Regions from separate parts of the Exiguobacterium sp. SH5S4 genome, predicted to be linked through region 2. Evidence: a T-box and tRNA genes for the amino acid it is inferred to sense, from the RefSeq annotation. Region 2 holds a T-box; the other holds one or more tRNA genes.
The links. A T-box is a leader RNA that pairs with one kind of tRNA and senses whether it is charged. The one in region 2 lies ahead of EVJ32_RS05745 (valine--tRNA ligase), so its partner is inferred to be a tRNA-Val.

Region 1 (7,199 bases), on a different contig from region 2:
TTCGTCCGTCACCCGGTACTTGACGGCGAGCACGGCTTCGGCGTACTTTGTTGCCATCCCGAAGAAGCCCGATACCCACATCCAAACGATCGCGCCTGGTCCCCCGAGGACGACCGCAGTCGCGACACCGACGATATTCCCCGTACCGACGGTCGCCGCGAGCGCTGTCATGAGCGCTTGGAAGTGACTAATATCCCCTCGTGACGTCTTGTCTTGATTTTTAGAGAATGCGAGTTTCAACGCGTAAGGCAACTTCGTGATTTGGAGCCCGCCGAGACGCACCGTCAAATAAACGCCTGTCCCCACAAGCAAAATTAACAGCGGCGGTCCCCACACAAAGTCTGAAATCGTACCGATTAGTTCGCTGAACGATTGACTCATGCTGTAATCCCCTTTCCCCGTATGTAATAAATACAACTCTATTTTTTCAGAATACTCGGAACGTTGTCAAAAGTATTGTGCTAAAACAAAGAAGGGGATAAACGCCCTGTATCTAAAACAGCGAGCCGTCAGTTAGACGTCTCGCTGTGACGGTGGCTTTTCGCGTTGCAGGGGGGCTTTCCAATCAAAATCGTCCGGCACATAGTCAAGTCCGCCCGAATGGAACGGTTGGCACCGCAACAGGCGCCGCGTCGTCAAATACCCGCCTTTGACAGCGCCATGCTTCTCAATCGCCTCAATCCCGTAGTGCGAACAGCTCGGATAAAATCGGCACGTCGGGGGCTTTAAAGGAGAAATAAAGCGCTGGTATCCTTGAATCCCACGTACTAATACTCGTTTCATTTCAATCGCCTCGCTCAGTCAGATTACTGCAATGATAGCCCGGACTGCGTGAATTGTCATCTGCAGCGCTTCGTCGATTCCCGTTACAAAACGACGAGTTTTTTCCTTTATTTTACAATCTGAGCGTGACAGGCGATAATTGCTCGAACATTTGTTATGATAGGCAACATATATACGACCGAATCAAATGAATGAAGAGGTGACGGAAATGAACATATTAATGGTAGGAGCAGGATCGATGAGCGAGGCACTCGTCCGAGGCTGGATTGCTTCCGGGCTCTCCCCTGAACAGATTACGATGACGAACCGGAGCGACCAGACACGTCTAGAGCAGTTGCGAGATGAGCTCGGCGTACAGATCGTCGAAACAGAAGACGTCAACGCCTATACAATCGTCGTGCTCGCGATGCAACCAGATGGCGTCTTGACTTACGCTCAATCACAGACGTGGAAAACACCGCTGCTCATATCCGTCGCGGCGCATATCGAGCCGAGCGAGCTTGAAGAAGCATCCGGCATCCCAGCCATCTGTGCGATGCCGAACACCCCGGTCGCCTATCAAACCGGGATGACTGGACTCTGGTTCGGACCTGAGACAGATGCGACCGCCCGCGAGACGGCGGCGGCACTGTTCAACCGGGTCGGTCGGACAGCCGTCACGGACGCGAAAACGATGTCAGCTTTCATGGCGGCAGCCGGATGCAGTCCTGCGTTCTTTTACGAGATCGTCGGTTCGATGACCCCGGTGCTGACAGAAGCCGGGTTTGATGAAGACACGGCCCGCCAAATCGTCGCTCAAGCGATGAAAGGATCAGCCGAGTTATTGTTGCATGAGACACGTCCGACCGACGAGCTGATCGCCGACGTCGCCGCACCTGATGGACCGACCGACCGCGGTGTCGGCGTGCTCCGCTCACGTGACTTGTCTGACGTGATGTCGTCCGCCCTGCGTGAGAGCGCGAAAGAGGATCATGATCCTATCGACGCAACGATTGAAAGAACGTAAGTACTTGAACCGCCCGATAGAAGTCGAACGTTAAGTTCTGACTTCTATCGGGCGGTTTTTTAATTCTCGCACTACTATTTTTTAGAAGTCATAAAATCCACAAATAATCTTGCTTCCCGATAGTAAAGAACGTGTTATGCTACCAAATGAGAAGAATTATCATTTGACTAAAATGGAGAGATCTTAATGAGTTCATTACTTGCCATGCCGCTACATCAACCAGTGCTCATATCCGATTTAACGAGAATCGATGACCGCTTGCGGCGTCGCATGATTGCCTTAGGATTTTATGAGGGCTGTTCCGTACGAATTAAACGTCGGGCCATCTTTTCCGGACCGCTCACGATTGAACAAATCGAACATCAACAAATGATTGCCATCCGTCGCTGTGACGCTGAACAGATTGGGGTGATCGTCCCGTGACGCAACGGATTGCCCTAATCGGAAACCCGAACACCGGAAAAACGTCTTTATTTAACCGATTAACAGGCTCCTTCGCCCACGTCGGTAACTGGGCCGGTGTCACAATTGAACAGAAAATCGGACAGTTGCATGGAAACATCGGACAGTTGATCGACTTGCCCGGTGTCTATGATTTAGACCCGCTATCGGCTGACGAAGCAATCGTCTCGCGATTCCTGTTGCATGAACCGTTCGATGGGATGTTCAACATCATCGATGCCTCGCAGTTCGAACGTAACTTACAATTAACGCTCCAACTGCTCGAAATGGGCCGTCCGCTTCAAATCGGTCTGAACATGGTCGATGTCGCTGAAGGACGAGGCATCCACATCAATTTAAAGCGTTTGAGAGAACGTTTGGACGTGGACGTGTTTCCGATTACAGCACGAACAGGTGCCGGCTGTGAAGTCCTCCTGTCCTCCCTGCGAACGACCCCTCGCGAACCTTTCGTACTCGATTACGGGGAAGAGACCGAACAGGCGCTTCAACAAATTCTTGAAGCGACGGGACTCAGTGAGCGCGATCGCTGGGTCGCCATTCAATACTTGGCCGGAAATCGCGTCATTTCAGAACAGCTCGAGTCTTCGACGCCAACCGTCAATGAAATTCGTAAAGCGTTGGAAGTGAAACTCGGACGCTTCGCCCACGCCCACATTACAGAACGCAGACGCGACTGGACAAAAGACGTTCGCCATCACGTCGTCGATCAGCATAACGCACAACAAGCCACGGTCACCGACCGCATCGATGCCGTCGTGACACATCCGATCTGGGGCTTACCCATTTTCTTTACAGTACTTTACGCCTTGTTCCACATCACGTTCAACTGGATCGGTGCCCCGTTGTCCGATCTGTTGGATGGATTTCTGTCGGGTCCGGTCACATCCGGAACAAGCTCGTTGTTACAACTCCTCGGGACCTCCTCTTTCATCCAGGCGTTGCTGATTGACGGGGTGATCGCCGGTGTCGGCGGTGTCCTCGTCTTCGTCCCACAGATTTTCGTGCTCTTTTTCTTTATCTCGTTTTTAGAGGACTCTGGCTATATGGCGCGTGTCGCCATTGTCATGGACCGATTTATGCAACTCGTCGGACTGAACGGGAAAAGTTTTATTCCGATGATCATTGGATTTGGTTGTAACGTCCCAGGTATTATGGCGGCACGGACGGTCGAGGAAGAGCGGGAGCGGCTCGTCACGATTTTTATTTCGCCGTTCATGTCGTGCTCGGCGCGTCTACCGATCTATGCCGTCTTCGCTGCCAGTTTTTTCGCATCAAACCAAGCGCTCGTCGTCTTATCGCTCTATATGCTCGGGATCGTCCTGGCGTTGATTGCCGCGAAAATATTCACGTCCGTATTGGCGGCGGAAGATCGGAACAGCCTCTTTATCGTCGAACAGCCTCCATACCGTGTCCCCCAAGGGTTGACGCTTTGGCGCAGCACATGGCAAAAGGCGAAAGGGTTCGTCCGAAAAGCAGGTACGTTCATCTTTGGCGGTTCCGTCTTCATTTGGTTACTCGCCTATTCCGGTCCAGCCGGAATGGACGTCCCGATGAATGAGAGTTTTCTCGCTATGATTGGTGGAGTCGTTGCGACGTTGCTGATTCCACTCGGTTTCGGGACGTGGCAGGCCGGCGCTTCGCTCATCACAGGTTTTTTGGCGAAAGAAGTCGTCGTATCGACGATGGCGATCATTTATGCGGTCAGCGAATCTGACTTGTCCGCTTCGTTGCTTCCCGTGTTTACGCCGTTGAGCGCATATAGTTTCATGGCGTTCGTCCTCTTGTACGTCCCTTGTCTAGCGACCGTCGCCGTCATTCGGCGCGAGGTGGGAAGTGCCAAATTGACGTGGGTCGCTAGCCTTTATGGGCTTGGTGTTGCGTACGTCGTATCACTGATGATCTATCAAATCGGTCGTCTGTTCGGATTGTCTTAACAAGGAGGGAATCATATGTTCTTATTTGATTTACTGATCGGTCTTGCCGTATTCGGGTACGCCGCCTATTCGCTCTATCGCTACACCCGCAAAGCAAAAGCCGGTAAATGCGCCACTTGCGAAATCGCACCGACTTGCACGACATCCTGTGATGCCGCTGACTGGGATAAAATCATTGCGGAAGCCTTACACGCTGATAAAAAAAGTTATCATCAATGAAAAACGGACTAGCGCATTGTTTCGCGCTAGTCCGTTTTTTCATTGGAAGATATGTAATGCGGTGACAATGATCGCGACCATCAAAATACCGGGCAGTAAGTTGGCGACACGAATCCGGGTGATCCCGACCAGGTTCAACCCGATGGCGACGATCATGACGCCCCCGGTCGCCGTCATCTCCAAAATAAAGTCATCCATGAGCGACTCCGGAATGAACTTCATGATCTGGATGGCGAGCAACGCGATCGCTCCTTGGTACAACAAGACCGGTACGGCCGAGAACATGACGCCGATGCCTAGCGTCGAACTGAGCACAAGCGCCGTGAAACCGTCAATCAACCCTTTTGTATAGAGGACGTCATGGTCCCCGCGCAGACCGCTGTCGAGCGCACCGATGACGGCCATCGCCCCGATCACAAAGATGAGCGTCGCCGTGATGAAGCCTTCCGCGATGCTCGACTTACTTTTTCCACCGAGACGCCGTTCCAACTGATAGCCGATCTCGTTCAACTTCTCGTCGAGCTTCCACCATTCGCCAAGTGCGGCTCCGATAACGAGACTGCCGATGACGATTAAAAAGTTCTCACTCTTCATGCCCATCTGCACGCCAAGCAAGACGACGGCGAGACCGATGGCAGCCGTGACCGTCTCTTTCATCCGCTCGGGGATTCGGTGAAACAGCAGCCCGAGTAATGTGCCGACCACGATCAAGGCCGCATTGACGATTGTTCCGGTTAATACCATCGTATAATTCCCCGTTTCTGTATGTATTGAGAGGAATATACCAACTGTTTATGTGGGCTGTCAATTAAAAGAATACACAAAAAAAGCCACTTCTCGTAAGAAGTGGCTGCGCGGAAACCCACGTTCCTATGGGTTTCGCATCGGGTTTGGCACCCAAGTGATTCTGACTGGGCTCGAACCAGCGACCTCTACCCTGTCAAGGTAGCGCTCTCCCAGCTGAGCTACAGAATCAGGTCGTGTCCTCTCTTTAGGACACTATTAATATATCAAGAAACTAATGCCTTGGCAACTGTTTTTTAAAACTTTTTTTATTTTTTTCACCGCGTCATTTCTTCCCGCTTCATGTGACGGCATAGACGCTCCAAATCGCCGACATAAACGGACACGATCATGCCTCCGTGTTCGGTGTCACGGTCCCAACGCAAGCCGTTCGATTTCGCGACGCATTGTGACGGCACGTTGTCCGGGTGGATGAGCGAAATGATGTCTTTCTCGCCTTCCTCGAACGCATGTTGCATGAGACGCGCGGCCGCTTCACGGCCGTAGCCCATGTGCCAGTGCTTTGGTGCTAGCCAATAACCGACCTCGAGCTCGATTTTGCCATCAAGTTCATGCAAGAGCGTCCCGGCATGGCCGATCGGCTCATCACTGTGATGTGTCATCAGTTTGAGGAGTCCGGTCTGTCGGCCCGTCGTATATCGGGCCAATTGTCTCTCGAACCATTCGATTGTCTGTTCATCCGTATATGGCTTGCCGTCCGGACTGATAAAGCGCATCACCCGCGGATCTTGGAGTAGCGATTTTACGAAATAGAAATCGGAGATCGTGTAAGGTTCAAGCCGTAGACGTTCTGATTGCAACTCTACAAGATTCATCTTTCCCGCCCCTTTCGTTCACAATCTGAACTATTCAATTCCCGTTTTCAGCTCGTTTCAATCCTATTTACGCCACGACTTTCAACCCGACGACGCTCCCGATAATGAGCGCCAAGAAGAAGATACGCCACCGGTCGCTCGACTCGTTCAAGTACAGCATACCGAGAATCACTCCACCCGCCGCGCCAATCCCGACCCAAATCGAGTAAGCGAGCCCGAGCGGCAGCGTCTCGAGCGAACGCGACAACAAATAAAAACTTAGTGCGAACGTCGTGATCGAAAGAAGCGACCATTTTAAAATCTGATAGCCTTTTGATTTTCCCATGAAGAAAACAGCAAGCATCTCAGCGAGCCCAGCCCCAATTAAAAAAATCCAACTCATGCCGACTCACCTCCTGTCACTTGCTTCAAACCGACCACCCCGACAAGGAGTATCGCGATAAACAACAGCTTCATTCCCGTCATCGTCTCATCGAACAAAACATTTCCAACGATGACCGTCCCGACGGCGCCAATACCCGTAAAAACGGCGTACCCAGTGCCGGCTGGCAACACACGGAACGACATCGCCAACAAGCCAAAACTGACAATCAATAACGCGATGGTCACGACGGTCGGCCCTAACACGGTGAACCCGTTCGACAATTTCATCGTCGTCGCCCAAACAATTTCAAGAAGTCCGGCGAGCACGAGCCACAACCAAGCCATTTGTTCCTTTTTCATGTCCACCCGACTCCTTTCTTGAAAATTTTAAATGCTGCATGCTGTCGTTGCGCTCGATTCGTTGCAAACGAAAAGAGTGAAAGCAACGCCCCGTCCAAAAAGCAATAGTACGCATCATATACGTCGTCGAGCGATTGTTCCGGTAAATCGCCCCGCTCCATCGCCAAACGGAACTGCTCTTTCTCAAACGTTTGGAGCTCGGTCTCGACCGACCCGATCGTCGACTCGATGAAGGCGCGCAGCTCAGGCGGCGGTACGAGCAGCATTCGTTTCGTCAGCATCCATGTCTCTTCTTCTTCGAAGAAATGAATCAACGCTTCAACGATCGCCTCGATCCGTTCGAGCGGTGCCGCCCCGTCAGACGCGTCCCGTGCTTGTTCCCAAGCTCGCTGGTAACGCTCGGCCATCTGTTCGACGACTTGTTTGAACAGCTGTTCTTTTCCTTCGATGTGC
Region 2 (7,199 bases):
AGCATGGCTCGTCACGCTCGGTGTCGTGCCGATCATGAACGAGTTGCGCTCACGTGCGCTCACCGTCCAAGAAGAGACGATGGAAAGTCTTGAGCGCAAGCTCGACCATCTGTCGGACCGGGACAAGAAAGTCATCGGCAAGCACATGAAGTCGATCATCAATCAGATGCTTCGTGAACCGATCGACTACATTAAAGACGCGGCCGCTCAACCGGACGCGAACACGCGCATCGCCCAGTTCGTCGAAGCGTTCGCCCTAGACGTCGACGTTCCGGCTGCGGATACAGAACCGGAAGAGCTAGAAGCGATGGCGGCTAAAGCACCACTTCGCGCATTGATGCGCTAATACAAACCAAAAAGGCGGCGGATCTCGTCGCCTTTTTCTATGAAGGGGACTAAACATTATGCGTAAAATTATCGTCGGCTCACGCCGCTCGCAACTCGCGATGACACAGACGAAATGGGTCATCGAACAATTGAAGCAAGCCGGGGCCCAGAACGAGTTCGAGATCAAAGAAATCGTGACGAAAGGTGACCAAATCGTCGACGTCCAACTGTCGAAAGTCGGTGGGAAAGGCTTGTTCGTCAAAGAAATCCAACAGCAGATGCTCGCCGGTGACATCGATTTCGCCGTCCACAGCATGAAAGACGTGCCGGCCGAACTGCCGGAAGACCTCTTTATCAGCTGTATGCCAAAACGTGTCGACGCGCGTGACGTCTTGATTTGCGAGAACGGCTATACGCTCGAGACGTTGCCGCAAGGCGCGGTCATCGGGACGAGCTCGCTCCGTCGCGGTGCACAGATGCTCGCGGCCCGTCCGGACTTCGAGATCCAATGGATTCGTGGCAACATCGACACGCGCTTGAAAAAACTCGATACCGAGAACTTCAACGCCATCTTGCTCGCGAAAGCGGGACTTGAACGTATGGGTTGGACCGACCGCGTCAAGTTCGAAGCGCTCGACGCCGACATGATGGTACCGGCCGTCGGACAAGGTGTACTCGCGATCGAGAGCCGGAAAGACGACGCCGAAGTGACGCAGATTTTACAGCTCCTTCACGATGACGTGACGGCGAAAGCTGCCACAGCGGAGCGGACGTTCTTGAAGGCGATCGAAGGCAGCTGCCACGTACCGGTTGGCGGTTACGCGACGGTCGACGGGGACACGGTCACGCTCACCGGCTTGATCGCCTCGGTCGACGGCAAAGACGTGCTCCGTGTGACGAAAACGTCAACGGACGAAGTCGCGCTCGGTCAAGACGTCGCTGACGACTTGCTCGGACGCGGCGGACGCGAGATCCTCGCCTCGGTCAATGTGTGACGTCTGGTACACAGGGACAAAACGACTGACCGCTTCGCAACGGGCCTTGCTCGACGCGAGCGGTCTTTCCGTTCATCACGTCCCGATGATCGAGACACGCTTGACCGGGCATCCGATGCCTACGGTTCAGTTCGACTGGCTCGTCGTCACGAGTCAAACGGCCGTCCCGGCGCTCTATGCCGTGTCGCGTGACGTCCGTGTCGCCGCCGTCGGCGAGAAGACCCGGGACGCGCTCGAGGCAGAAGGATTCACCGTTTCGCTCATGCCGGAGACGTATACAGGCGAGGCGTTGTTCCGCGAGTTGGCGAACGTCGTCGGTGAGGACGATGTCGTCTTGTTCGCCCGTGGAGATTTGGCGAATACCGAGCATATGCGACAATTGCCGCATGTGTACGACTGGGTCGTCTATGAGACGGTCGAGAAAGCACTCACGGCCGATCAAGCGGCCGCGCTCGAACATGTCGAGGCGCTGCTCGTGCTCAGTCCGTCCGCCGTCCACGCGCTCACGCCTTACCTCGAGCGGTTCCACGGGACGTGGTACGCCATTGGTGAAGTGACCGAACGGGCCGTCCGAGAAGTTTCGACGTTACCGGTCCGAGTGCCTGAGTGTTATACTATGGATGCATTAATACAGTGTGTAGGGGGAGATTTTTCATGAACCAATTCGACCGTCACCGTCGTCTGCGCTCGTCGAAGTCGATGCGTGCACTCGTACGTGAAAACCATGTTCGGAAAGAAGATTTAATTTATCCGCTCTTCGTCGTCGAAGGGACAAATATTAAACGCGAAGTCAGCTCGATGCCTGGCGTCTTCAACTTCTCGCTCGATCGTCTCGAAGACGAGATCCGTGAGCTCGTTGACCTCGGGCTCGAGTCCGTCCTCTTGTTCGGCGTACCTGAGCATAAAGACCCGGAAGGCACGGAAGCGTACCACGACCACGGCATCGTCCAAGAAGCGATCCGCAAAGTGAAAGAGTGGGCACCACAGCTCACGGTCATCGCCGACACGTGCCTCTGTGAATATACGTCGACGGGCCACTGTGGCATCGTGAAGAACGGTGACGTCGATAACGACGCGTCACTACCGCTTCACGTCCAGACGGCGATCACGCAAGCGCAAGCGGGCGCAGACATCATCGCGCCGAGCTCGATGATGGACGGCTTTGTCGCCGCCATCCGCGAAGGGCTCGACCAAAACGGTTACAGCCACATCCCGATCATGAGCTACGGCGTCAAATACGCATCGGCGTACTACGGCCCGTTCCGTGACGCGGCGCAGTCGGCGCCTGGTGAAGGCGACCGCAAAGGCTATCAGATGGACCCGGCCAACCGTCGTGAGGCGTTCCGGGAATCACAGTCGGACGTCGAGCAAGGTGCCGACTTCATGATCGTCAAACCGGCGCTCGCGTTCATGGACATCATCCGCGACATGCGCGACTCGCTCGATATGCCGATCGTGGCGTATAACGTGAGCGGGGAGTATGCGATGATTAAAGCGGCGTCGATGAACGACTGGATCGATGAACAACGCATCGTCATGGAGACGATGGTCGGTTTCAAACGGGCCGGTGCCGACTTGATCGTCACGTATTTCGCAAAAGACGTCTGTCGCTATTTGGAAGGAGAATTCGCATGACATACAAGCAAACTCGCTCAGAAGCAGCGTTCAAACAAGCACTCCCACTCATGCCGGGCGGGGTCAACAGCCCGGTCCGTGCCTATAAATCGGTCGGGATGACGCCGATCTTCGCCGAACGCGGTGAAGGTTCACGCGTCTACGACATCGACGGCAACGAGTACATCGACTACGTCCTCTCATGGGGACCACTCATTCTCGGTCACCGCGACCCGGTCGTCATGAAAGCGATCCAAGATCAGGCTGAAAAAGGCTGGACGTTCGGGACACCGACGGAGCTCGAGACGAAGATGGCCGAGCTCGTCATCGACCGCGTCCCATCGATCGAGATGGTCCGCATGGTCAACTCCGGTACGGAAGCGACGATGGCGGCTCTCCGCCTCGCCCGCGGCTATACGGGCAAGACGAAGATCTTGAAGTTTGAAGGCTGCTACCACGGCCACGGGGACTCGCTCCTCATCAAGGCCGGATCAGGTGTCGCGACACTCGGTCTCCCGGACTCACCGGGCGTCCCGAAAGACTTGGCGAGCCACACGCTCACCGTCCCATACAACGACCTCGACGCGCTTCGCATCGCGTTCGAGAAGCACGGCGACGACATCGCCGGCGTCATCGTCGAGCCGGCTGCCGGCAACATGGGCTTCGTCCCGCCGCAGCCAGGATTCCTCGAAGGACTGCGTGAGATCACGGAACAAAACGGTGCGCTCCTCATCTTTGACGAGGTCATGACCGGCTTCCGCGTCGGTTACAATTGCGCCCAAGGTTACTTCGGCGTGACGCCTGATCTTACGTGCCTCGGCAAAGTCATCGGCGGTGGCCTTCCGGTCGGCGCATACGGCGGCAAACGGGAGATCATGGAACACATCGCACCGCAAGGGCCGATCTACCAAGCAGGGACGCTTTCAGGCAACCCGCTCGCGATGATCGCCGGCTACACGACACTGTCGCAACTCAAGCCTGAGCACTACGAGGAGTTCGAGCGCAAAGCCGACCGTCTCGCGGCTGGCTTCACGGCAGCGGCCGAGAAATATAACATCCCGCACGACACGAACCGGGCCGGCTCGATGTTCGGCTTCTTCTTCACGAACGAGAAAGTGACGAACTTCGAGAAGGCGAAAACGTCGAACCTCGACATGTTCCGCTCGTACTATCAGAAGATGGCGGCGCGTGGCGTGTTCTTGCCACCGTCACAGTTTGAAGGCTTGTTCTTGTCGACTGTGCATACGGACGAGGATATCGACGCGACGCTCGCCGCGGTCGATGCGACGTTCAAAGAGCTGCAACAAGAGTTTTCACTGTAATCTTGACTGAAACGTCTTCAATCGCTACAATTGTTTAACAGATACGTTTAAAAGCTATGATGAGGAATAGTACGCAACAACACTCCTTTCTAGAGACGCGGCCGCTTGGTGCAAGGTCGCGAGGGAAGTGTGCGGAAGTCGCCTCGGAGCTGACCTTGTGAATCAAGTAGGAAGGTCCGGTCCATCGACCGTTATTCGATTTTGAGGGCGCCACGTGTTGGCGAACTAAGGTGGTACCGCGGAAGATACGGCTTCTTTCGTCCTTAGCGTTAAGGACGAGAGTAGCCGTTTTTTGTGTAGACAGATAGAGGAGGATTGGCACAATGACCAACGAAACAAACGAAATCAGCATGCCGACGAAGTACGACCCGAGTGCGACGGAAGCGAAATGGTACGACTATTGGATGGAGAACAACGTGTTCAAGGCAGACGAGGACGACTCGAAACAGCCTTACACGATCGTCATCCCGCCACCGAACGTCACAGGGAAACTTCACCTCGGACACGCGTGGGATACGACGCTCCAAGATCTACTCACGCGCTTGAAGCGCATGCAAGGCTATGACGTCCTCTGGCTCCCAGGGATGGACCACGCCGGTATCGCGACACAGGCGAAAGTTGAACAGAAGCTCCGTGAGGACGGCATCATGCGTTACGACCTCGGACGCGAGAAGTTCCTCGAGAAGACGTGGGAATGGAAAGACGAGTACGCCGACACGATCCGTGCCCAGTGGTCAAAACTCGGCCTCGGTCTCGACTACTCGCGTGAACGGTTCACACTCGACGCGGGACTGTCGAAAGCGGTCCAGGAAGTCTTCGTCCGCTTGTATGAAAAAGGCTTGATCTACCGCGGCGAATATATCGTCAACTGGGACCCGGCGCAAAAGACGGCCGTCTCAGACATCGAAGTCATCTATCAAGAAGTCGAAGGCGCGTTCTACCATATGAAATATCCGCTCGCTGACGGCTCAGGCCACATCGAGATCGCGACGACACGTCCCGAGACGATGCTCGGCGATACGGCCGTCGCCGTCAACCCGAAAGACGAGCGCTACGCGCACCTCGTCGGGAAGACGATCATGCTCCCGGTCATGAACCGTGAGATCCCGATCGTCGCGGACGACTATGTCGACGTCGAGTTCGGTACCGGTTGCGTGAAGATCACGCCGGCGCACGACCCGAACGATTTTGAGATCGGGAACCGTCACGAGCTTCCGCGCATCCTCATCATGGACGAGTCGGGGACGATGAACGAGAATGCTGGCAAGTACGAAGGGCTCGACCGCTTCGACTGCCGTAAGCAGCTCGTCAAAGACTTAGAAGCAGACGGCACGCTCGTCAAAATCGAGCCGCACACGCACTCGGTCGGTCACTCGGAACGTTCAGGCGCGGTCATCGAGCCTTACTTGTCGAAGCAATGGTTCGTCGATATGGAGCCACTCGCGAAAGCGGCGCTCGCAGCGCAAGGCAACGACGAGACGAAAGTCAACTTCGTCCCAGAGCGGTTCGAAGGCACGTACCTCCGCTGGATGGAAAACATCCGCGACTGGTGCATCAGCCGTCAACTTTGGTGGGGCCACCGCATCCCGGCTTGGTACCATAACGAGACAGGCGAAGTGTATGTAGGCAAAGAAGCGCCGGCTGACAGCGAGAACTGGCATCAAGACGAAGACGTGCTCGACACGTGGTTCTCGTCAGCGCTCTGGCCGTTCTCGACGATGGGCTGGCCGGACACGGATTCAGCAGACTTCAAACGCTACTTCCCGACGAGCGCGCTCGTCACGGGTTACGACATCATCTTCTTCTGGGTATCGCGGATGATCTTCCAATCGCTCGAATTCACGGGCAAGCAGCCGTTCAACGACGTGCTCATCCACGGTCTGATCCGTGACTCGGAAGGCCGCAAGATGTCGAAATCGCTCGGTAACGGCGTCGACCCGATGGAAGTCATCGACCAGTACGGTGCCGATTCGCTCCGCTGGTTCCTGCTCACGGGCTCGACACCGGGGAACGACCTGCGCTTCTACTGGGAGAAAATCGAATCGACATGGAACTTCGCGAACAAGATTTGGAACGCGAGCCGCTTCGCCCTCATGAACATGGATGGGATGAAGTTTGAAGACATCGACCTCTCAGGTGAGAAGACGCTCGCCGACAAGTGGATCCTCACGCGCTTGAACGATACGGTCGACCAAGTGACGCGCCTCGTCGACAAGTACGAGTTCGGTGAAGCCGGTCGTTACTTGTACAACTTCATCTGGGAAGAGTTCTGTAACTGGTACATCGAGATGGCGAAACTCACGCTCTACGGTGAGGACGAAGCGGCGAAAGCGACGACACGTTCGGTGCTCGCGCATACGCTCGACTCGATCATGCGTCTCATGCACCCGTTCATGCCGTTCTTGACAGAGGAAATTTGGCAGCACTTGCCGCACGAAGGCGACTCGATCGTCCGTGCGAGCTATCCGACGCGTCGTGACGACCTCCACTATGCGGAGTCGGTACCGGCGTTCGAAGCGGTCATGAACGTCATCCGTTCGGTTCGTAACATCCGTTCGGAAGTGAACGCACCGATGTCGAAACCAATCCAACTGTTCATCGCGACGAGTGACGACACGACGCAAAGCTACTTGAGCGAAAACGAAGCGACAATCGGCAAGTTCACGAACGCGACAGAACTCGAAATCGGTCGTGGCTTGACGGCACCGGACAAATCGATGTCAGCGATCATGACGGGCGCGGAGCTGTTCATCCCGCTCGCCGACTTGATCAACTTCGAAGAAGAGATCGCCCGTCTTGAGAAAGAAGTGGCGAAGTACGAGAAAGAAGTCGAACGCGTGCAGAAGAAACTCGGTAACCCCGGTTTCACCGGCAAAGCACCGGCTCACGTCATCGACGAAGAGAAAGCGAAAGAAAAAGACTACCTCGACAAGCGTGACGC

Region 1: it encodes a tRNA-Val, which carries the amino acid that the T-box ahead of EVJ32_RS05745 (valine--tRNA ligase) is inferred to sense. The anticodon was not compared.

What each region holds. Positions count from the first base shown of each region.
Region 1 covers NZ_SJUQ01000004.1:77,987-85,185, reverse strand. Annotated here, with positions in the region: gene EVJ32_RS03855 (alanine/glycine:cation symporter family protein) at 1-381, opposite strand, end outside; gene yidD (membrane protein insertion efficiency factor YidD) at 514-783, opposite strand; gene EVJ32_RS03845 (pyrroline-5-carboxylate reductase family protein) at 992-1,789, shown strand; gene EVJ32_RS03840 (FeoA family protein) at 1,976-2,212, shown strand; gene feoB (ferrous iron transport protein B) at 2,209-4,185, shown strand; gene EVJ32_RS03830 (FeoB-associated Cys-rich membrane protein) at 4,201-4,404, shown strand; gene EVJ32_RS03825 (DUF554 domain-containing protein) at 4,444-5,148, opposite strand; tRNA gene EVJ32_RS03820 (tRNA-Val) at 5,307-5,379, opposite strand; gene EVJ32_RS03815 (GNAT family N-acetyltransferase) at 5,466-6,023, opposite strand; gene EVJ32_RS03810 (DMT family transporter) at 6,091-6,405, opposite strand; gene EVJ32_RS03805 (DMT family transporter) at 6,402-6,731, opposite strand; gene EVJ32_RS03800 (TetR/AcrR family transcriptional regulator) at 6,743-7,199, opposite strand, start outside.
Region 2 covers NZ_SJUQ01000007.1:263-7,461, reverse strand. Annotated here, with positions in the region: gene hemA (glutamyl-tRNA reductase) at 1-346, shown strand, start outside; gene hemC (hydroxymethylbilane synthase) at 405-1,322, shown strand; gene EVJ32_RS05760 (uroporphyrinogen-III synthase) at 1,315-1,980, shown strand; gene hemB (porphobilinogen synthase) at 1,977-2,957, shown strand; gene hemL (glutamate-1-semialdehyde 2,1-aminomutase) at 2,954-4,258, shown strand; T-box leader at 4,306-4,526, shown strand; gene EVJ32_RS05745 (valine--tRNA ligase) at 4,582-7,199, shown strand, end outside.